2 regions of the Pectobacterium versatile genome follow, and region 1 is predicted to be linked to the other one. Evidence: predicted binding sites of a transcription regulator. Region 1 holds the regulator's gene; the other holds the start of a gene.
The links. The regulator PurR, encoded in region 1, represses purine synthesis genes. The targets are predictions, from matches to a motif close to CANGCAAACGTTTGCNTG.
Positions count from the first base shown of each region.

Region 2: EIP93_RS00200 (nucleobase:cation symporter-2 family protein) is a predicted target of PurR. The motif match lies at 6,003-6,020, and genes of this name have one in related genera.

Region 1 is NZ_CP034276.1:2,875,007-2,885,828, forward strand. Features, by position in the region: gene anmK (anhydro-N-acetylmuramic acid kinase) at 1-985, opposite strand, end outside; gene EIP93_RS12955 (outer membrane lipoprotein) at 1,335-1,802, shown strand; gene slyA (transcriptional regulator SlyA) at 1,934-2,371, opposite strand; gene EIP93_RS12965 (DUF1289 domain-containing protein) at 2,600-2,839, opposite strand; gene gloA (lactoylglutathione lyase) at 3,130-3,537, shown strand; gene rnt (ribonuclease T) at 3,685-4,356, shown strand; gene EIP93_RS12980 (Grx4 family monothiol glutaredoxin) at 4,461-4,811, opposite strand; gene EIP93_RS12985 (C40 family peptidase) at 5,152-6,003, shown strand; gene cydH (cytochrome bd-I oxidase subunit CydH) at 6,105-6,194, opposite strand; gene purR (HTH-type transcriptional repressor PurR) at 6,586-7,611, shown strand; gene cfa (cyclopropane fatty acyl phospholipid synthase) at 7,943-9,094, shown strand; gene EIP93_RS13005 (riboflavin synthase) at 9,158-9,793, opposite strand; gene EIP93_RS13010 (MATE family efflux transporter) at 10,040-10,822, shown strand, end outside.
Region 2 is NZ_CP034276.1:38,971-49,792, forward strand. Features, by position in the region: gene typA (ribosome-dependent GTPase TypA) at 1-59, shown strand, start outside; gene yihX (glucose-1-phosphatase) at 222-833, shown strand; gene dtd (D-aminoacyl-tRNA deacylase) at 898-1,335, shown strand; gene fabY (fatty acid biosynthesis protein FabY) at 1,474-2,415, shown strand; gene EIP93_RS00195 (AsmA family protein) at 2,708-4,399, opposite strand; gene EIP93_RS00200 (nucleobase:cation symporter-2 family protein) at 4,557-5,945, opposite strand; gene recG (ATP-dependent DNA helicase RecG) at 6,112-8,193, opposite strand; gene trmH (tRNA (guanosine(18)-2'-O)-methyltransferase TrmH) at 8,193-8,885, opposite strand; gene spoT (bifunctional GTP diphosphokinase/guanosine-3',5'-bis pyrophosphate 3'-pyrophosphohydrolase) at 8,891-10,822, opposite strand, start outside.

The sequences.
Region 1 (10,822 bases):
TATCATCGCCACTCACGCCGCATTCATCCGTCGTGCTGACTTCGATACCCGGCAGCAGCGCCGAGAGACGCGCCATGATGAGCGGATTACGTGCGCCACCGCCACAAACCAGTAAGCGTTCGCATCCACCGACCAACAGCGCCTGTTCAGCAATGCTCATAGCCGTTAACTCAACCAGCGTCGCTTGAACATCCTGCGGCGCTATCGGCGGCAGGCCAGCCAGCATTCTTTCCAGCCAGCCCAGATTGAAATACTCACGTCCGGTACTTTTGGGCGCTCGCAACGCAAAATAAGGATCGGTCAACATTCGGCGTAGCAATAGCGGATTTATCTGACCGCTCATCGCCCACACGGCGTCTTTATCATACGGTTGCGCGCAGTGCCGCCAGATCCAAGCATCCAACAACATATTCCCGGGCCCCGTGTCGTAACCGCGCACGGGCGCACCCGGCACCAGCAGCGATAGATTGGCGATGCCACCGATGTTGAGCACGATACGTCGTTCGACAGGATGCAATAGCAACGCATGGTGGAACGATGGCACCAGCGGGGCGCCCTGCCCGCCATAAGCCAAATCGCGGCGGCGAAAATCCCCTACGGTCGTGATGCCAGTCAAGGCAGCAACGCGGTTATTATCGCCGATCTGCAACGTACAAGGCGCATCGCCCGTGGGCTCATGCCAGACCGTCTGCCCGTGGCAGCCAATCGCGGTAATATCCTGAGCCCTCAATTCCGTCTCTTTAAGCAACGTCAGCACAGCTTCGGCAAACAAGATGCCCAGACGTGTATCCAACTGCCCCAGCGCCGACAGCGTCACCGCCTGCCCCTGACACATCCCCAGGATGGCCATTTTGATATCCTGCGGTATCGGGTGACAGTAGCTGGCCTGCTGAGCAACCGTATGTTCGTCAATCGCGGCTAGCACAACATCCACACCATCAAGGCTGGTGCCGGACATTACGCCAATATATCTGCCTGATCTCATTATATAGCCTTTGCCCCTGTGGGATAAAAAGAGAACACCGATAACAACCGTTACGTCGAGAATAAAAGTAGCACGTTAACACGCTGAATTATTAAATTTTTTACGTTTTTGCCACACGGGTTAGGTTTTAACCAAATAGGGATTTTTGATAATATTTGCTACAAAAAAAGCCCTTTCTCGTACTATTTACTGCTCTGTTTATACGCAATTTAAGCGCACTATTATATTCTGAAAAAAAGAGTAAAAAGAGTGGCATACTACACTGAGCCAGACCATAATTTATTGGTATAACACTGCGTCGGCCGAGGCTGAGCCAGCCCGACATATTCGCAATTAAGGAGTTTGTATTATGATGAAGCGTTTACTTGTGGTTACCCTTGCTGGTATCACGCTGGCTGGTTGTGCTAATACCAGTACGCTTTCAGGTGATGTTTACAGCGCCTCCGAAGCTAAGCAGGTACAAACCGTGACCTACGGTACGATTGTTTCTATGCGTCCGGTTCAAATTCAGGCGGGAGAAGATTCTAACGTGATCGGCGCGCTGGGCGGTGCTGTTCTGGGTGGTTTCCTGGGCAACACTATCGGCGGCGGTTCCGGTCGTAGTCTAGCGACAGCAGCTGGCGCAGTAGCCGGTGGTGTAGCGGGACAAAGCGCCACGGGTGCGCTGAACCGCACACAGGGCGTAGAATTGGAAATTCGCCGTGATGATGGCAGTACCATTATGGTGGTACAGAAACAAGGCGATACGAAATTCAGCGCAGGTCAACGCGTTGCCATGGCCAGCAATGGCCGCAGTATTACCGTTTCCCCACGCTAATGCTGTGTGACGATCGCCATTCTCCGCGGCGATCGTCACAACGAATAATCAACTCCCGGAATAAATAACCAATAATCAGTACTGGTGATATTACCGGGATTTAATTCTCCCTCTGCGTAACCCAAATTTAGCTACGCTTGATTTTCATGTAATGCCAATATATTTTTCTCAAGACGCGAAACCAGCAGCGCTAATTCATCAACCTGCTCCGGCGTAATTCCAAATAATACTTCACTACGTGTATGGCTAATTACACCATTGACTGCCTGTATGATTGGTTCTGCTGATTCGGTCAGCATAATACGTTTTGCCCGACGATCGTGCGCACAAACGTGGCGAGTGATTAACCCTTTTTCCTCAAGCTGATCCAGTGTTCGGACTAATGAGGGTTGCTCAATACCTATCGCTTTGGCAAGTTGAATCTGCGACTGCCCAGGGGGTAGATGGTATATGTTATGCAACGTGACCCAATGCGTCTGAGTCAGTTCAAGTGGTTTTAATCGATGATCGACCAGCGCACGCCATACGCGCACCAGACGGGCTAAATCAGATCCTAATGGCAATTCCATCACCTCTCCTTATTGTTAGCACGCTAAGTTATATCCCTGGATTGCAATCAACTCTGATTTATAAGAATAAAAAATGACTTTATTGTTGTAAAAATAGCTCCATCATGGAATGGATTCTATCAAATAAAAGTCTTTTAAAAATGATCTCAGGCTTATTTTATTCAATCGAACGCTCCTGCGTTGCTTAAACAAAATTTCACGTAAATAGATCATCTAAGACAAGATAACTTAAAACAACGATGGCTGACGGGACTCTGCCGGTGTATCGGATTTCTCTGAACGCTGTGAGCGTTTCATTCTCTGCCGACACAAACGCAGCACATCCTGTTTCTGCGCATCACTCATTTGGCCCCAACTAAAGCGCTCATTACGACTGCGAAAGCAACCGCGACAATATCCGCCTTCATCCGCCTGACAAATACCACGACATGGATTAGGGACAACAAAGAGTTCAAGTTGCTCTGGCACAACACCTCCTGCGACAACTCTATTTATTGAAGCCCTGTTCTTTACCGCTGGCAAGCCCAAACGGACAGTCACAATGAAAATAATTAGGTAACCATTGTAATAACTGACGATTTTTTTTACACATCAGGCAGTCTAAAAGTGACCCAACGCGCTATTTACCCCTCCTGATAGTACGTTTTAACACAAACCTCACCGTAGTGTCGCATTTTTAGCATCATCCCAACAGCTTGGACTCGGTAGAGCCACAACGCTATACTTTCCTCTTTGTTGCACTTTTTAACGAGGACACTATGCGCTTACTTCACACCATGCTGCGTGTTGGCGATTTACAACGTTCTATCGATTTCTATACCCAAATCCTAGGTATGCGCGTGCTGCGCACCAGCGAGAATACCGAATACAAATACACGTTGGCTTTCGTCGGTTATACCGAAGAGAGCGAAGGTGCGGTTATCGAACTGACCTACAACTGGGGCGTCGACAGCTATGATCTGGGCAACGCCTATGGTCATATCGCATTGGGCGTTGACGATGTTGCCGCAACCTGTGAGCGAATCCGCAAAGCGGGTGGCAATGTAACGCGCGAAGCGGGCCCGGTTAAAGGCGGCACAACCGTGATCGCGTTCATCGAAGATCCAGACGGTTATAAAATCGAATTGATCGAGAACGCCCACGCCGGCAACGGCATCGGTCACTAATTCTCCCGCATTCTACAGGTGCTGCATCGGCACCTGTTCTTCCCCTTCTTCTGCTACCTCCGCTGTTTGAAACCACAACGGCATGCTGCATCTCCAGTCAAAATTTGCAATAATGCGCGCTGCGTTTTGCTAACAATTAAGAGAAAAATGGCTGATAAAAGTGATCTGAACGCCCTGAGCGGCCGTTTTCGTGGGTTTTACCCGGTAGTGATTGATGTTGAAACCGCCGGATTTAATGCGAAAACCGATGCCTTGCTGGAAGTTGCGGCGGTAACATTAAAAATGGATCAAGACGGTTGGTTACAGCCAGATGAAACGCTACATTTTCATGTCGAACCATTTGAGGGTGCGATTCTGGAACCCGCCGCACTGGCGTTTAACGGCATTGACCCTACCAATCCGCTGCGTGGCGCAGTGAGCGAATATGACGCGCTGCATGAAATTTTCAAAGTCGTGCGTAAAGGGATCAAAGATCAGGGCTGCAACCGCGCGATTATCGTGGCGCATAATGCCACATTCGATCATAGCTTTATGGCCGCAGCAGCGGAGCGCTGTAGCCTGAAACGTAATCCGTTCCATCCTTTCGCCACTTTCGATACCGCAGCACTTAGCGGGCTGGTGTTAGGCCAAACGGTTCTTGCTAAAGCCTGTATTACCGCAGGAATAGCGTTTGACTCCAGTCAGGCGCACTCCGCGCTGTATGACACCAACCAGACCGCATTGCTGTTCTGTGAGTTGGTGAACCGCTGGAAACGTCTGGGCGGATGGCCGATTGCACTGGAAGAAAATTCGCTGGAAGACGCCTCAGCCGAAGACTGAAAAGATTGAGATCAAAAAAACGGGTGCCATAAAAGCACCCGTTTGAAGGATTCACGCACGCATCGTAACAACATTTGACATCGTCATTACGCCAGACAAAAGCATTACTCTTGATCGGCCTGCTGCGCTTTGTATTTGTCTGCCGTTTCTTTGATCAGCGGTTGCAGTTCACCACGCTGAAACATTTCCATCACGATATCACAACCGCCAATCAGCTCACCGTCAACCCACAGCTGCGGGAATGTCGGCCAGTTCGCGTATTTCGGCAGTTCAGCACGAATGTCTGGGTTCTGCAAAATATCAACATACGCAAAACGTTCGCCACAGGCAGACAACGCCTGAACAGTCTGTGCGGAAAAGCCGCAGCTTGGCAATTTCGGGGAGCCTTTCATGTACAGCAGAATCGGGTTTTCAGCAATTTGGCGCTGAATTTTTTCAATTGTCGGTGTCGTCATCTTCTTGCTTCCTTAATTCTATAGGATGGCTAACGTCCAAAACGCTAGCCATGAGCCGCCGTCAGAGGTGCTACGACAGCGACATTGACTCAGTGATATTGTACCGATGCCACTAGCCACAAAAAAACGCCATTTTTTGTAGGGTTATTTTTCCCGAAGGTATTCATCATTGATGAAATCAACGCCAGAAAACGCTGATAAATCAATCGAAAAAATAACTATTAACGTTTTTTCACTATTCTGTATGAATAAAGCGACCGTGCCCACTTTTTTATGACGCCGTTTTCAGGAATACTGTGAGGATTGAGCGAGTTAAGGATTATGTTCGGTCACTGTTATTATGCGCTTATTTATTACTCTTTTTATATTATTTTTCAGCAACCTATCCCTGAACGTGGTTCAGGCTGCGCCGCATACCCCGCATTCTGCGCCGAAGAAAAGCGCCGTGGCAGAAACGAATAAGAAAAGCCGCCAAACAAAGGGTAATGCTAAATCCCCGACGCCGATCAAAAGCAAAAAACCAGAACCTACCGCAGTCAGCAATAAAACCAAATCCCGTACCGCGAGCAAAGTGACAGAAAAAAAACCGTCACGAACGCAAAGCAGCACGCCCGCGCTAGTGAAAAAAAATCTTAAAAAGCTGAAGCCTGAAGAAGAGAAACAAACAACCGCCCAAGCCAGAGTCAAAACAGGACTGAAGAAGACCGCACTCAAGGGGAAAGCGGATAAGAATCCAGCACCGACAGAAAAAGGAATGGCGCTAAGCGCCGCGCATAAAAAACGCTATCAACATGCCAAAACAACCGCAATGAATAAGTTGATGAGTCAGATAGGTAAGCCTTATCACTGGGGCGGTTCCTCTCCCTTTACCGGATTCGACTGTAGCGGACTGGTTTATTACGCCTACAAAGATGTCGTTAAGATCCAAATTCCACGCACCGCAAACGAAATGTATCACCTGCGTGATGCCGCTCCGATTAAAAAGAGTGAGCTGGAAAGTGGCGATCTGGTCTTCTTCCGCATCAATAATCGTGGCGCAGCCGATCACGTCGGGGTTTATCTGGGTGAAGGGAAATTTATTCAGTCGCCGCGGACAGGGTCAGATATTCGTATCAGCAAGTTGAGTGAAGATTATTGGCAGGAGCACTACGTTGGCGCGCGTCGCGTGGTCACACCGCAGACGATTCGTTAAGAGTGATAATAGATTACATACGTCGAACAGAAACGATTCAGACACGTTTTATGTAACATCAACGTGTCTGAATACCTAACCCGCACAAAATCATCGTTCGGTTAGTTCAGCACCGCTGTAAAACTAAACACGATGATCACAGCCAACGAACCAATGGTTGTCAGCAAAGACATCTTCAGATCTGTATCCATAAAATACTCCTTAATTAGCGAACAAATTTTATCTGAAAGCTTCGTCTAAAAAGCCCCCCCCTTCACAGCCAAATCCGCGTTTAGGTAGTTAAAGCTACAAATAATAGGGTTATTACGATTCTTTCATAATTCTAGCGAAAAATCTCGGACGAATGCATCACTAATAGTATAAATTAGCCCTTTCACTTTCATGATAAATCGGACACAATCCGCTGTTTATGAAAGCGCTGCGTATCAGTCGAAAAACGTCAACCCAGATCCCTTCGGTATAACATTCGGCATTCTCCTTCTGAAATCCTGTTTTTTAGCTTAGAAGAAGAACATTAAACGTAGGCAAACGATTAACAATATACTTACGTCTGTAACAGGTAAGTTCAGGAGTCATTTTTAGATGGCAACGATTAAAGATGTGGCAAAACGTGCTGGCGTTTCCACCACAACCGTATCGCACGTGATCAATAAAACACGTTTCGTCGCCGAAGAGACTAAGGCAGCCGTCAGGGCAGCAATCAAAGAATTGCACTATTCACCCAGCGCCGTCGCCCGCAGCCTCAAAGTTAATCACACTAAATCTATCGGCTTGCTGGCTACTTCCAGCGAAGCCCCCTATTTCGCCGAGATCATTGAAGCCGTTGAAAACAGCTGCTATGCCAAAGGCTACACGCTGGTGCTATGTAATTCGCATAACGACATCGGCAAGCAACGCGCCTATCTTTCCATGCTGGCGCAAAAACGCGTCGACGGCCTGTTGGTGATGTGCGCCGAATACCCACCCGAGTTATTAGGCATGCTGGAAGATTATCGCAGCATTCCGATGGTCGTGATGGACTGGGGACAGATGCACAGCGATTTTACCGATACGATTATCGATAACGCCTTTGAAGGTGGTTATATGGCAGGTCGCTACCTGATTGAACGCGGCCATCGCGATATCGGCGCCATCCCCGGTACTCAAGAACGCAACACCGGCAGCGGACGCTACCTCGGTTTTTTGAAAGCGCTGAAGGAAGCCGACATCACCGTACGCGACGAATGGGTGGTTCGGGGCGATTTCGAACCGGAATCCGGCTACAAAGCCATGCATCAAATTCTCGCACAGAAACAGCGACCTACAGCCGTATTCTGCGGTGGCGATATTATGGCGATGGGGGCTATCTGTGCGGCTGATGAACTGGGTCTGCGCGTACCGCAGGACATTTCGGTGATCGGTTATGACAACGTGCGCCACGCACGCTTCTTTACGCCTGCGCTGACCACCATCCACCAGCCAAAGGAGCGTCTGGGCCAGTCCGCGTTCTCTATGCTTCTGGATCGCATTACCAGTAAACGAGAAGATGCGCACGTCATTGAAGTACACCCGACGCTGATTGAACGTCGCTCGGTGGCAGACGGCCCCTACCTCGACTATCGCCGCTAGCCGCCGCTATTCTGTACAGACGATTTTCTTATTCCTGCCTGCTTCCTCTCTCTGCTTCAGCCAATTCTCTTGTAGGCTGGCTGAAGCCGTTATAATTCTATACCCTAAATAATTCGAGTTGCATGAAGGCGGCAAGCGAGGGAATCCCGATGAGCTTACTCAAGTAAGTGATTCGGGTGAGTGAACGTAGCCAACGTACATGCGGCTTGAAGTATGACGGGTATAATACCGTGTTTCATTTTCTCTGGTGACAGCCGATACCTCGGCTGTGATAAGTGTTGTCCAGGTGTGTTTTACGATACTTTTACATGTGAAAAGTTAAGGAGACATGATGGGTTTGCCTTATACAGAAGAATGGGATGATGAGACCGCACCCTGGTTCCACATCGTACAGGACATGTTAGCCACCGCGGATATCACCATCAACGGCACTCGCCCTTTTGACATCCGCGTGATCAACCCCAACTTCTTTAAGCGTATCCTGCGTGAGGGATCCCTAGGGCTGGGAGAAAGCTACATGGACGAATGGTGGGACTGTGAACGGCTGGATATGTTTTCCCATCGCGTTCTGCGCGCAGGGCTGGATACTCAACTGCCCCGCCGCCTGCACGACCTGACGCGTGTCGCCCTCTCCCGCATCACGAATTTGCAATCCCGCCGACGCGCTCAGGTTGTCGGTAAAGCGCATTACGATTTAGGTAATGATCTCTTTACCCTGATGCTAGATCCTTACATGCAATACTCCTGCGCTTATTGGAAACAGGCACAGACGCTGGAACAGGCGCAGGAAGATAAACTCACCATGATCTGCGAAAAGCTCCAGCTCAAATCAGGAATGACGCTGCTGGATATCGGCTGTGGTTGGGGCGGACTTGCCGAGTTCGCGGCACGCCACTACGGCGTTTCAGTTTACGGCGTCACTATTTCCAGAGAGCAGCAAATGCTGGCACAGCAGCGCTGTCAGGATCTGAACGTCACCATTGAATTACAGGATTACCGCGATCTCGATCGGCAATTTGATCGCGTGGTGTCAGTTGGCATGTTTGAACATGTCGGGCCGCGCAACTATGACAATTATTTCCGCGTCGTACGGCGTAATCTAAAACCCGATGGACTGTTTCTGCTACATACCATCGGGGCTAATAAGACCAACCCGCATATCGATCCCTGGATTCATAAATACATCTTCCCCAATGGCTGCATTCCTTCCATACAGCATATTGCGCAGGCGAGTGAGCCTTACCTGGTGATGGAAGACTGGCATAATTTCGGGTCTGATTACGATCGTACATTAATGGCCTGGCACGCTCGCTTTCAGCAGAACTCGCCACCGCTTTCCACACGCTATACGGCCCGCTTCCGCCGGATGTTCAGCTACTATCTTAACTTTTGTGCAGGGGCCTTCAGAGCAAGAAAACTTCAGCTCTGGCAGGTCGTGTTCAGCACGGATGGGATCGACGGTGGATTGCGCGTTGCGCGCTGACAGAAAAGAGAAAGCCGGACGGTAGAAACGCCGTCCGATTTACTAGAATCTGCAACGTAGGAATTACTCTTCCTTGCCGAGTTCGCTCGCCTGCTTGCTGGCTAACACTCGCTCGACGGTATCCACCACGGCCTGTGTCTGCGGATCGATTTCGATATTGATGCGATTCCCCAGACGTTTCTGGCCCAGCGTGGTGCGGTTCAGCGTTTCTGGAATTAAATGCACGCAGAAGCGCCCGCGAGTGACTTCCCCCACCGTTAGGCTGATGCCATCAATCCCAACAAAGCCTTTATGCAGCACGTATTTCATCAGCGCTTCGTCTGCCAGACGGAACCAAATCTGATGGTTATTTTCTGAAACCTGAATCTTGACCACTTCCGCCGTACACATGATGTGCCCCGACATAACATGTCCACCGATCTCATCACCGAATTTCGCGGCTCGCTCAATATTGACGACATCGCCTTCATGAATATCGCCCAGATTCGTTAATCGCAGCGTTTCCTTCATGAGATCAAAACTGACACGATCGCCGTCAATGGCGGTTACCGTCAGGCAGCAGCCATTGTGCGCCACCGATGCACCGGGCACGAGCCCAGGAAGCAGCTCGGGTGGGAGTTGGACAATGTGCGTGCGAAAGTTGGATTTTTCTTCAATCGACACCACCGGCGCGGTGCCCTGAACAATACCGGTAAACATGCGGTTTGCCTCTTAAAAACAAAGAAATGACTCTGTGCAGTGTGCCCGATATTTCGCGGAAAACCAAACCGGAATGCCGTATACCGCATAGCTATCGAAACCGTAGCGTAACAAAAAGAATATATTCTCTTCCATGCTGGTTTACTTTCGTTAAGTCGTTACAATAATGCTCGCTTTACCCCGATCTGTTTTTCATATCTGAGTCATTTATCCTGCTATTACGTTAGTCATTCAAGGAAGGTATCCGTGCAACAGTATCTGACAGAAGCGCGTAAATTATCGGCGCTTGCTGTTCCTGTCATTATTGCGCAAGTGTCCCAAACGTCGATGGGTGTGGTTGACACCATCATGGCCGGTGCTTATAGCGCCACCGATATGGCCGCTGTCGCGGTGGGAACCTCAATCTGGCTCCCCGCTATTCTTTTTGGTCATGGCCTGCTACTGGCGTTAACGCCCGTTGTCGCACAGCTCAACGGTTCCGGCCGTCGCGATCGTATTTCTCATCAGGTGCGACAGTCCTTTTTCCTCGCTGCCATCATTTCGGTGCTGACGATGCTGGTGCTGTATCAGGGGGAATACGCGATTAACCTGATGAGCGACGGTTCGCCTGAACTGGCTGCGAAAGCCATCGGCTATCTGCACGCGTTGCTGTGGGGCGTGCCCGGCTATCTGTTCTATCAGGTTTTGCGCTGCCAGTGTGAAGGGCTGTCCAAAACCTACCCCGGCATGATGATTGGATTCATCGGGCTGTTAATCAACATCCCGATTAACTACATATTCATCCACGGTAAATTTGGTATGCCCGAACTGGGCGGCGTAGGTTGCGGCGTCGCCACCGCGTCGGTTTACTGGATCATGATGCTGCTGATGATGCGCTATACCCGACGTGCCTCCTGGCTACGCGATATCCGCTTGCACCGTCCCGCATTCCGGCCGGATTTTACCGTGCTGAAGCGCCTGTTTGGCCTCGGTTTACCCATCGCGCTAGCCCTGCTTTTTGAAGTCACGCTGTTTGCCGTGGTTGCCCTA
Region 2 (10,822 bases), 2.2 Mb from region 1:
AGCGTCACCTGACCGAAAACGATCGTAAACGCGCTAGCCGCGGCAGCAAAGACGTCTAATTTCAGACGGATTTGTCTTGTTACGCAACAGGGCACCTTCGGGTGCCCTGAATTTTATGCGCTTTCTTCCACTTTAACCTTTCCTTTATATTTCCTCCCTGTTCAGTTTCTCCATTTCCCGCTACAGTGAAAATCCTACGATTACTTCAGGAGGTCACTGCCATGCTGTATATCTTTGATTTAGGCAATGTCGTCATAGATATTGATTTCAATAGAGTATTGGGTGTCTGGAGTAATCTGAGCAGCGCGCCGCTCGCGACGTTGCAAGAGCGTTTTGTCATGGGCGAGGCGTTTGAACAGCATGAGCGGGGTGAGATCAGCGACGAGGAATTTGCCACCAGACTGTGCCAGGAAATGGGCATCGCCCTGAGCTTCGAACAATTCACCGCTGGCTGGCAGGCTATTTTTGTCGCGTTGCGTCCTGAGGTTATCGACATCATGCAGCGCCTGCGTCAGGAAGGGCACCGCGTGGTGATTCTGTCGAATACTAATCGTCTCCACTGTTCACACTGGCCTGCGCTATTCCCAGAAGTGGCGACGGCGGCCGACAAGCTCTACCTGTCGCAAGATATTGGATTACGTAAGCCGGAATTGGCGATTTATCAATATGTCCTGACAGAGGAAGGCGTTCCGCCTGCGCAAGCCGTCTTTTTTGACGATAATGCCGCGAACGTCGATGCGGCACAAAGCCTGGGCATTCACAGCATTCTGGTGACCGATCGTCAGGTGGTGCCGGATTTTTTCGCCATGCAGGCGACGACGGCTAAAGCATGATTTATATCGCAGGGGCGGACACAGCCCCTATTGGGAATGATAACATCAGGAGTAGTTGGGTTTTATGATTGCGCTAATTCAACGAGTATCCAGCGCCAGCGTTACGGTAGAAGGCAGTGTGGTTGGGGAAATCGATAAAGGTTTACTGATCTTGCTGGGCGTTGAGCAGGGCGATGACGAACAAAAAGCCACGCGACTTTGCGAACGTGTATTGGGTTACCGCATATTCGGCGACGATGACGGGAAAATGAATCTCAATGTTCGTCAGGCTGGCGGCAATGTGCTGGTGGTTTCGCAGTTTACGCTAGTTGCCGATACGCAGCGTGGCATGCGGCCTGGTTTTTCTCGCGGTGCGCATCCCTCAGAGGCCGATCGCCTCTATCAATATTTTGTCGGACAGTGTCGTGAGCAAGGCGTTCACACGGAAACGGGGCAGTTTGCGGCAGATATGAAAGTGGCATTGGTGAATGACGGCCCGGTGACGTTCTGGCTACAGACATAGCATTGTCGCGTCATCGGTCTGTAATGTCATGGTGTTGTAACGTGCTATTACCATTGCCGTTCTGCGTATAAATTTGCTTCAACAGTCTGATTTCATGAACCCTGATGCAATGAGGCATCTCGGTATAGAGGAAGGGTTATGTATCATTTGAGAGTACCTGAAAGCGCGGAAGAACTGGATGCGTACTATCAATTTCGCTGGGAAATGCTGCGTAAACCTCTGCATCAGCCTCTGGGCTCCGAGCGTGATGCCTATGATGCTCTGGCACATCACCAAACTGTGGTGGATGAACAGGGAAGGCTGGTTGCGATTGGGCGTCTTTCTATCAATGCGGATAATGAAGCGGCAATCCGTTTTTTAGCTGTTCACCCCGACGTCCGAGGGAAAGGGTTAGGTACGCTGCTTGCGATTACTCTGGAGTCAGTCGCGCGTCAGGAAAGCGTCAAGCGCGTGGTCTGTAGCGCCCGAGAAGACGCAATGGATTTCTTCTCCAAGCTGGGCTTTGTTAATCAGGGAGAGATCACCGCGCCACAAACCACACCCGTGCGGCACTTCTTGATGATTAAACCGGTGGCGACACTGGATGACATTTTGCATCGCCCTGACTGGTGCGGACAGTTGCAGCAGGCGTGGTATGAGCACATTCCCCTGAGTGAAAAAATGGGTGTGCGGATAAGCCAGTACACCGGAAAGCAATTTATTACCACTATGCCTGAAACAGGCAACCAGAATCCACATCACACGCTTTTTGCCGGCAGCATGTTTTCTCTCGCTACGCTCACCGGGTGGGGATTAATCTGGCTGTTGCTGCGTGAACGACACCTCGGTGGAACGATCATTCTGGCGGATGCGCACATTCGTTACAGTGCGCCAGTAAGTGGCCGACCGAACGCTATTGCTGATTTAGGGTCGCTGAGTGGCGATCTGGATCGTCTCGCGCGTGGGCGTAAGGCACGCGTGCAGCTTAATGTTGAACTCTTCGGTGATGACAATAAAGGGGCGTTGTTCGAAGGGGTTTATATCGTGCTGCCTGCTCAACCGGATGCACCGCTGGAAGAGGGCGGGTCAGTAGTGGATTAGCCCGAAGCTAGTCAAGCATGATAACGTTCTTCCCATCAATACATCACGTTACAAGTTAGTCAGCAGCACTTCGCCATAATAATACCCGTGATTCTCACTGGGTGATGTTGCTGACAAAGTCCATCGAGCGGGAGTAACGGATAGATCGTAAAGACGCTGCGAGTACGTCCATGTAAGCTCGGATTGCGCCATCCATGGCGCAAACGCTTTACTCTTCTATTCCGTTACTCCCGTTTCCATCCGGTAAATTGGTTTGTCAGCGGTCTGGCCCTGTGTTTTGAAAACGTAATAATTACGGCGTTTCTGTCACGGTTCCCTGATGCATTTGCTGTCTGATTGGGTGGTCGTTGCTATCCACACCTTGCAGCGTACCGCTTAGCGTCGGCTTAAGCGGTGTATCAGCGGCAAGTCGCCCATTTAACTGCAATTGCAGATTCGTGTTGCCTGTTGGTGCGGTTGCCGGTTCTGGCCATCCCCAACGCGTCAGAACATCCAGCGGTACGGCGCGTCCTGTCAGCGACAGGGAGAAATTGCGTGCCGGTTGCTGGTGGATCGTTGCCTTGGCATCCAGCATGCCATTTTGCGTAAATGCGCTAAGTTCGTTAATGGCGATCTGATTATCGTCGGCTACCAGTGCCATTGAAGGACGGCGCACATCGACTTTATTAAACGTCGCGTCGCTGGCATTAAGATTCAACGATCCTGTCCACATTCCCCACTGGTGGTTGCGAGCCAGCAGCAAATCGCTGCCGTAGCCATCCAATGCGGTTAGCTGAAAAGGGAAATCCGGGTTGATATCGATCAGCAGATTGCGGTTCGCCGTGAATTTTCGCACATTCACTTCTGCCAGCCATGATGGCAGGGGCGCTTGCCAGCGTTGACGCCAATCGCCAGGGAGCGTGTACTCCATCCCTGCGACAACAAATTCATTCAGCTGTAAACGGTGGTTACTACGCTGCCAACTGCCGTTGGTTCGCAGCAAGCCGCCTTCCCAGCGCGTAGAAAACTGCTTGATGTTAACGCCCGCCGGTGACAAATCCAGATTTACGATAGGGTCGATAAGGTGCATGTTGCCGTTCACAATGTCAGTCGCATTGAATGACAGCGTTCCCCCTTCGCTCTGCCAGTCATTCTGCTTAAACGTGACATTTTGTAGGGCAACATCAAGGTCAATAAACGCCCAACCCGGCCCTTCGATACGGGCATCAATCAGATCAAAGCGGTCAACCGTAACAGAAGGTAGTTCGGTAACGGGTTGCCAGAAGGCCTCCGGGGTTCTCTGCGTTTGCAAACGGACATTGCTGAGTCGCAGGCTACCGATCTGCCAGCTGCCATCTTCTGCGCGGCTGGCGCTGCCTGTTAGTTGCCCTTGAGCGACATCCGCGCCGAAATTGCTCAGAATCAGCTGGTTGTGGTTGATTTCGCCCTGAACCAAGACCTGACTGGCGGGAATATCGTTGAGTTCGAGTGAGCGGGCGCTGAGCTGGAACTGTCCCTGCTTACCCAGAAGATAGCCAGCCTCTGGCTGCCACGGCATTATTCCGCCGTTAATCTGTTGACCATTCAGACGCCAATCGCCGTCCTTTGCCTGCAGCGCCATGGTACGCAGCTGTAGCACATCGGCTTCGATAGGGAGTGTGGCGGCCTGTGAGGAAAGGTTTAGCGTGCCGCCTTCCAGCTCCAGGCTAGCGAAATGGCGCGGCTCGGTAATCTGGCGGGCGCTAAACCCGGCTGAAATCTGCTTTGCAGTGAGTGTCGGCGGCTGATTTTTCTGGCCAAAACTGACATCGGTGAGTTGGATATGATCGGCTGTTGACCAGTCATGATTAATTTTGCCCAGTGACAACTGGTAGTCGGTATTCTGGTTTACCCAATTACTTACCCAGCCTGCAGCCCAACTGGTTTGCAATAATACGTATACGACTACTAGCGCTAAAAAGGCCAGCAGCAGTAGGGTCAGCAATAATTTCCCGATAAATTTCATCGTGTCAGTCCATGCCAATCGTCAGGGAGAACTGTTCTTATGCCGTAATTTCCCTGAAGGCTCAATAGGTAATGCTGTTACAGACAGTAAAAAGCGAGCAGTGTTGCATCACCGCTCGCTTTTACATGAACTGAACTGAAATTATTGCGGGCTGGCGCTATTTTTCTTCGTGTGGGAAGACGATATTCAGCACGATTGCTGTAATCCCGCCAGCGGCGATACCGGAAGACAGTAATGTTTTAATCCAATCCGGTGCGAATTGCAGAATCAGCGGCTGCTGCGATACGCCAAGACCAACAGCCAGCGACAGCGCAATAATCATGATCGCACGACGATTCAGAGGCTCACGAGAGACAATGCGCACACCAGAAGCGGCGATCGTACCAAACATCACGATAGTGGCACCGCCCAGAACGGGCTCTGGAATATGCTGCACAAATCCGCTAACGGCAGGGAACAGCCCCAGCGCGATCAGCATCAGTGAAACCACGAAGCCCACATAGCGGCTGGCAACACCGGTAAGCTGGATGACGCCGTTATTCTGGCCGAAGCAAGAGTTAGGGAAGGTATTGAATACGGCAGAAAGGCAAGAGTTCAAGCCGTTTGCCAGCACGCCGCCTTTTAAGCGTTTCATGTACAGCGGGCCTCTGACCGGCTGCTCTGAAACGTCGGAGGTCGCGGTGATGTCACCGATGGTTTCTAACGATGTCACCATGAAGACCAGCATCAGCGGAATCAACAGGTTCCAGTCAAAGCCTAGACCGTAATGCAGAGGCGTAGGCACCATAATAATCGTGTCATTTTGAGCAGGGGCGCTTTCCGGCAGCATTCCCATCAACCAAGCACCCAGGTAACCCACCGCCATGGCAATCACCAGTGAGGCGACGCGCAGGTAAGGGTTACGTTGGCGGTTAAGCAGAATAATAACCAGCAGTACCGCCCCCGCTAATAGTAAGTTCTTGGGCGCGCCGAAGGTGTTATTACCCATTGCGGCATAGCCGCCGCCGATGGAGGTCAGGCCGACCTGAATCAGCGACAGACCAATGATCATCACCACAATGCCGGAAACCAGCGGGGTAATAATGCGGCGGGTTAAATGCAGGAAGCGTGAAAGAATGATTTCGGTGAAGGAAGCGACCATCAGCGTACCGAACAGGGCTGCCATCATCGTAGGAACATCAGCGCCGCCGTTTTTCAGCGCGAGTCCACCCATAATCAGCGGCGTCACGAAGTTAAAGCTGGTGCCCTGAATCGACAACAGACCAGAACCGACAGGGCCCCAGGTTTTAATTTGGAGAATAGAAGCCAAACCGGAAGCGAAAAGCGACATGCTGATGATGCGCTGCGTATCCTCAGCGGGTAGACCTAATGCCTGACAGATCAGTAGCGCGGGGGTAATCACCGCAACAAACATGGCAAGCAAGTGCTGGCTGGCAGCGAACAGCGTTTGCGGCAGCGGCGGTCTGTCTTCAAGATGATAGATGAGTTCACTGCGCTGAGGTGCGGCAGCGGCTTCTGTTTGGGACGTTTCCGTGGTGGTAGTCATGATGTAAGTTGGCGTTCCTGAAACGACAAAGAGCGCATTTTAATGATCTCTTTGCTGAAAGCAAACGTTTGCTAACTCATCTTTTTGATATGAATTTTGTCTGGCAAGCAAGACCTTATTATTTAAGGTGATACTTTTAAGAAAAATACAGAATGCGCTGCTGTGGTTAGGCGTTAGTGTAGCGTGCGCGCTCTGGTAGCCAGCGCTCGATTAGCGCAATGGCATGCTCGGGATAGTGCTCATGAAGATGGCGCGCAACGCGCTGTACCTGTGGAATGAGCTCCTGATCGCGCAGGAGGTCAGCGACTTTAAACTCGGCATTGCCTGTCTGGCGCGTGCCTAATAATTCACCCGGCCCGCGAATTTCCAGATCGCGCTGAGCGATGACAAAGCCATCGTTGCTGTCGCGTAGAACCTGAAGCCGCTTTTGTGCGGTCTTGCTCATCGGCGTTTTATAGAGCAGCACGCAGTGAGACGCCACTGCGCCGCGTCCCACGCGCCCGCGCAACTGATGCAGCTGCGCCAGACCCAGACGCTCCGGGTTCTCAATAATCATCAGGCTGGCATTGGGTACATCCACACCCACCTCGATGACGGTGGTCGCCACCAGCAGTTGCAGTTCGCCCTGTTTGAAGGCCTGCATTACTGCCTGCTTTTCCTGCGCTTTCATGCGACCGTGGACCAATCCGACCTTGAGATTCGGCAGGGCTGCCTTCAGTTCTTCGCTGGTGGCTTCTGCGGCCTGTGCTTCCAGGAGGTCGGATTCTTCGATCAGCGTACACACCCAATAGGCCTGTCGCCCTTCCTGCTGGCAAGCATTACTCACGCGTTCGATAATGTCGCTGCGGCGTGAATCCGGTATGGCAACCGTGGTGACGGGCGTTCTGCCCGGCGGCAGTTCATCAATGACGGATGTATCCAGATCGGCATAGGCCGTCATCGCCAGCGTACGGGGAATCGGTGTTGCGGTCATAATCAATTGATGGGCATGAAATCCCTGTTCTTCGCCTTTTTCCCACAGCGCAAGGCGTTGATGCACGCCAAAGCGGTGCTGTTCGTCAATGATGACCAATGCCAGCCCGTTGAATTTCACCTGCTGCTGAAAAATAGCGTGCGTCCCGACAACCATGGAAACCTGACCGTTGGCGATGGCATCCTGCTGCGCCTGACGCGCTTTCCCTTTTTGTTTGCCAGCCAGCCAGCCCACTTCAAGCCCTAGCGGTTCAAACCACTGACGGAAATTATGGGCGTGCTGTTCGGCCAATAGCTCTGTTGGTGCCATCAACGCAACCTGTTTGCCGTTGGCAATGGCGCGTAATGCTGCCAGTGCGGCGACCAGCGTTTTCCCTGAACCGACATCGCCCTGCACCAGACGCATCATCGGGAAGTCTTTCGCCATATCCGTTTCAATTTCGGCTACGACACGTTCTTGCGCCTGTGTGGGTTTGAACGGCAGGGCAGCGAGCAGCCGTTGCTTCAAACCGTCTTGCGCCTGTAGCGGCGAAGCTTTATGCCGCTGCTCCCCCGCTCGTACCGCGAGCATGCTCAAATTATGCGCCAGCAGTTCTTCCATAATCAGCCGCTGCTGTGCTGGGTGTTTCCCGTGCTCAAGCTCGCTGAGCTGCATATTCGGCGGAGGACGATGTAACGTGCGTAGTGCGTCCGGCAGGCTAATGAGCGATCGGCTTAGAGATTCAGGCAGCAGCTCATCGATGGGGTTTGCATCGAGCAACGCCAGCGCCTGATCGGTAAGTTTGCGGAGCGTCGCCTGACGAACGCCCTCTGTGGAGGGGTAAACCGGCGTGAGTGATTCCTGTAGCTCGACCTGCGTACTATCCCCCTGAACACGATATTCAGGATGGATGATTTCCGCGCCGATTTTGCCACGCTTGATTTCGCCATAAGCGGTAACGCGCTGTCCCGGTGCGAGGCTGTTTTTCATCGCAGCGCTGAAATTGAAGAAGCGCATGGTCAGCATGCCGCTGCCGTCGCTGATTTGGCAGGTCAACATGCGACGGCTGCCAAAGGTGATGTCATTGCGTAGGATTTCACCTTCCACGGTGGCATACATACCGGGGAGGAGGTCGCCAATAGGATAAAGATGCGTGCGGTCTTCGTAGCGCAGAGGTAAGTGCAGCAGGAGGTCCTGCACGGTTTCCAGCCCAAGTCGTGCGAGCTTCGCTGCCTGACTTGCACCCACGCCGGCAAGTGTACTCAGCGGTTGGGTGTTCAGCAGGCGGCCTTTCATCAGCACTCCGACGATTGCATCGCGGCCCACCACGGGGTATCCGCTACAATCTGACCCTGATGGTCAATATAAGGGCGAGGCAGTCCTTTACGTTTTGCGACGCGTGCCAGTACTGGATAGCCCCCTTCAAAAAGCAGGCGCTGCTGCTCTTCTTCATCAAGCGGGCTGTCTTCACGCTGGTACATACCGGCGATTTGGCGCTGGCGCTGGGCTTCATACAGGATTAACGCCGAGGCTACAGACACATTCAGCGACTGCACCATGCCAGTCATCGGAATGATGATATCTCGATCGGCCAGTTTGAGCGCTTCGGCTGTAATACCGGTTTTTTCTTGTCCAAGCAGAATACAGGTCGGGCGGGTGTAATCAATTTCCCGAAAATCGACCGCATGTTCAGACAAATTGGTCGCCAGAACCTGCATGCCTTCAGCCTTCAGGTGACCAACCGCATCACCTATGTTGCGATGGGTTTTAACCTGCACCCAGCTATTGCTACCTGCTGCGGAGGAGACCAGCGTTTTCATCCGGCTAGTGGGCCAAATCGCATGGACTTCATGCACACCGACGGCATCCGCCGTACGGATAACTGCAGAAACGTTATGAGGCTTATGCACCTGCTCCATGCAAATCGTCAGATCGGGCTGACGACAGTTGAGCATTTCTTTTATGCGTGCATAACGTTGAGGAGTCATGACGGTTAATTTCGGTTACGGTTAACTTTGATGACATCCGGCATCACGCGAATTTTACGCATAATATTGGCTAGATGAACGCGATCGAGGGTAGTGAGGCGGATGAAGACGCTGTATACGCGGCCGTCTCTCTCTTCCGTGTTGATGCTCTGAATATTGGAGTTTGCAGCGTTGATCGCGGCCGTCAGATTCGCCAGTGCGCCCTGATGGTTGAACATATCCACTTTTATTTCGGCGATGAACTCTTGTTCTGTCACCTTATCCCACTCTACCGCCATGAATTTTTCAGGTTCTTTCTGATAGCCGCGAATGTTGCGGCAGGATTCATGGTGAATAACCAGCCCTTTACCGGGGCTGACGTGGGCAATAATCGGGTCGCCAGGGATGGGGCGGCAGCATTTGGCAAATGAGATCATGACGCCATCTGCGCCCTTGATCGGCAACTTGCGCAGCCCGGTTGTGCCCAGTTCAGATTGTTCGTTCAGCAGATTTTTTGCTACAACGACGCTCATGGCATTACCCATACCAATTTCCGCCATCAGATCGTCCAGCGTGGCGAGCTTCATGCGCTCAAGCTCAAGCTGAATCGACTTTTCAGGGATGTCGGAGAGTTTGCGGCCATTGCCTAATGCATGGTTCAGCAAGCGGCGGCCGAGACTCACGGAATCATCACGCTTGAGGTTTTTCAGCATCTGGCGAATTTTGGAGCGCGCTCTGGAGCTAACCACAAAGTTAAGCCATGCGGCATTCGGTCTGGCGCCGGGTGCGGTAATAATTTCAACGGTTTGACCGCTGGTGAGCGACTGTGACAGCGGGTAAGGCTGGCGGTCGACGCGTGCGCCGACGCAGGCGTGGCCAATATCGGTGTGTACTGCGTAGGCGAAGTCGACGGGCGTCGCGCCTGCGGGGAGTTCCACAATACGGCCTTCTGGCGTAAAGACGTACATCTCATCAGGGAAGAGATCGGACTTAACACTTTCGATAAATTCAAACGAGCTACCGGCACTTTGCTGGAGTTCTAGCAGGCTTTGCATCCAGCGTTGGGCGCGTACCTGTGCGGTGGTGCTGCTTTCACCTTCTTTATAGGCCCAGTGCGCGGCGACACCCATTTCCGCCATTTGATCCATATCATCGGTGCGAATCTGCACTTCGACTGGCACGCCGTGCGGGCCAATTAGAGAAGTATGCAGTGACTGGTAGCCGTTGGCTTTGGGAATAGCAATATAGTCTTTTACTCGGCCTGGGCGGGGTTTATACAGGCTGTGAACCTGGCCTAGCACGCGATAACAGGTGTCCTGCTCTTTCACGATGACCCGAAACGCGTAAATATCCATGATGGAATGAAAACGCTGTTCTTTCAGGTGCATTTTGCAGTAGATGGAGTACAGGTGTTTTTCGCGACCGCTGACGCGGCAGGCAATCCCAGCTTCAGTCAAACGTCCTTCGATTTCCGACAGGATTTTCTGAATCATTTCCTTGCGGTTACCGCGTGCGGCCTTGACGACCTCTTTAATGACGCGATAACGGTTCGGATACAGCGCCTCAAAACCCAACTCTTCCAGCTCGGTTTTGAGGTGATGGATACCCAACCGGTGTGCCAGCGGACTGTATATTTCCAGCGTTTCGCGTGCAATACGGCGTCGCTTGTCCGGGCGCAATGAGCCCAGTGTGCGCATGTTATGGGTACGGTCTGCGAGCTTGATCAGGATGACGCGAATATCCTGCACCATTGCCATGATCATTTTGCGAAAGTTTTCAGCCTGCGCTTCTTTCTTATCGCGGAACTTCAGCTTGTCCAGCTTGGACACGCCCTCTACCAGTTCAGCAACGCTTTTACCGAAAAGCTGTTCCATGTCCTGATAGGTGGCGGGGGTGTCTTCTATGACATCATGCAGCAGTGCTGCCATCAGCGTTTCGTAATCGAGACGCATCTCCGC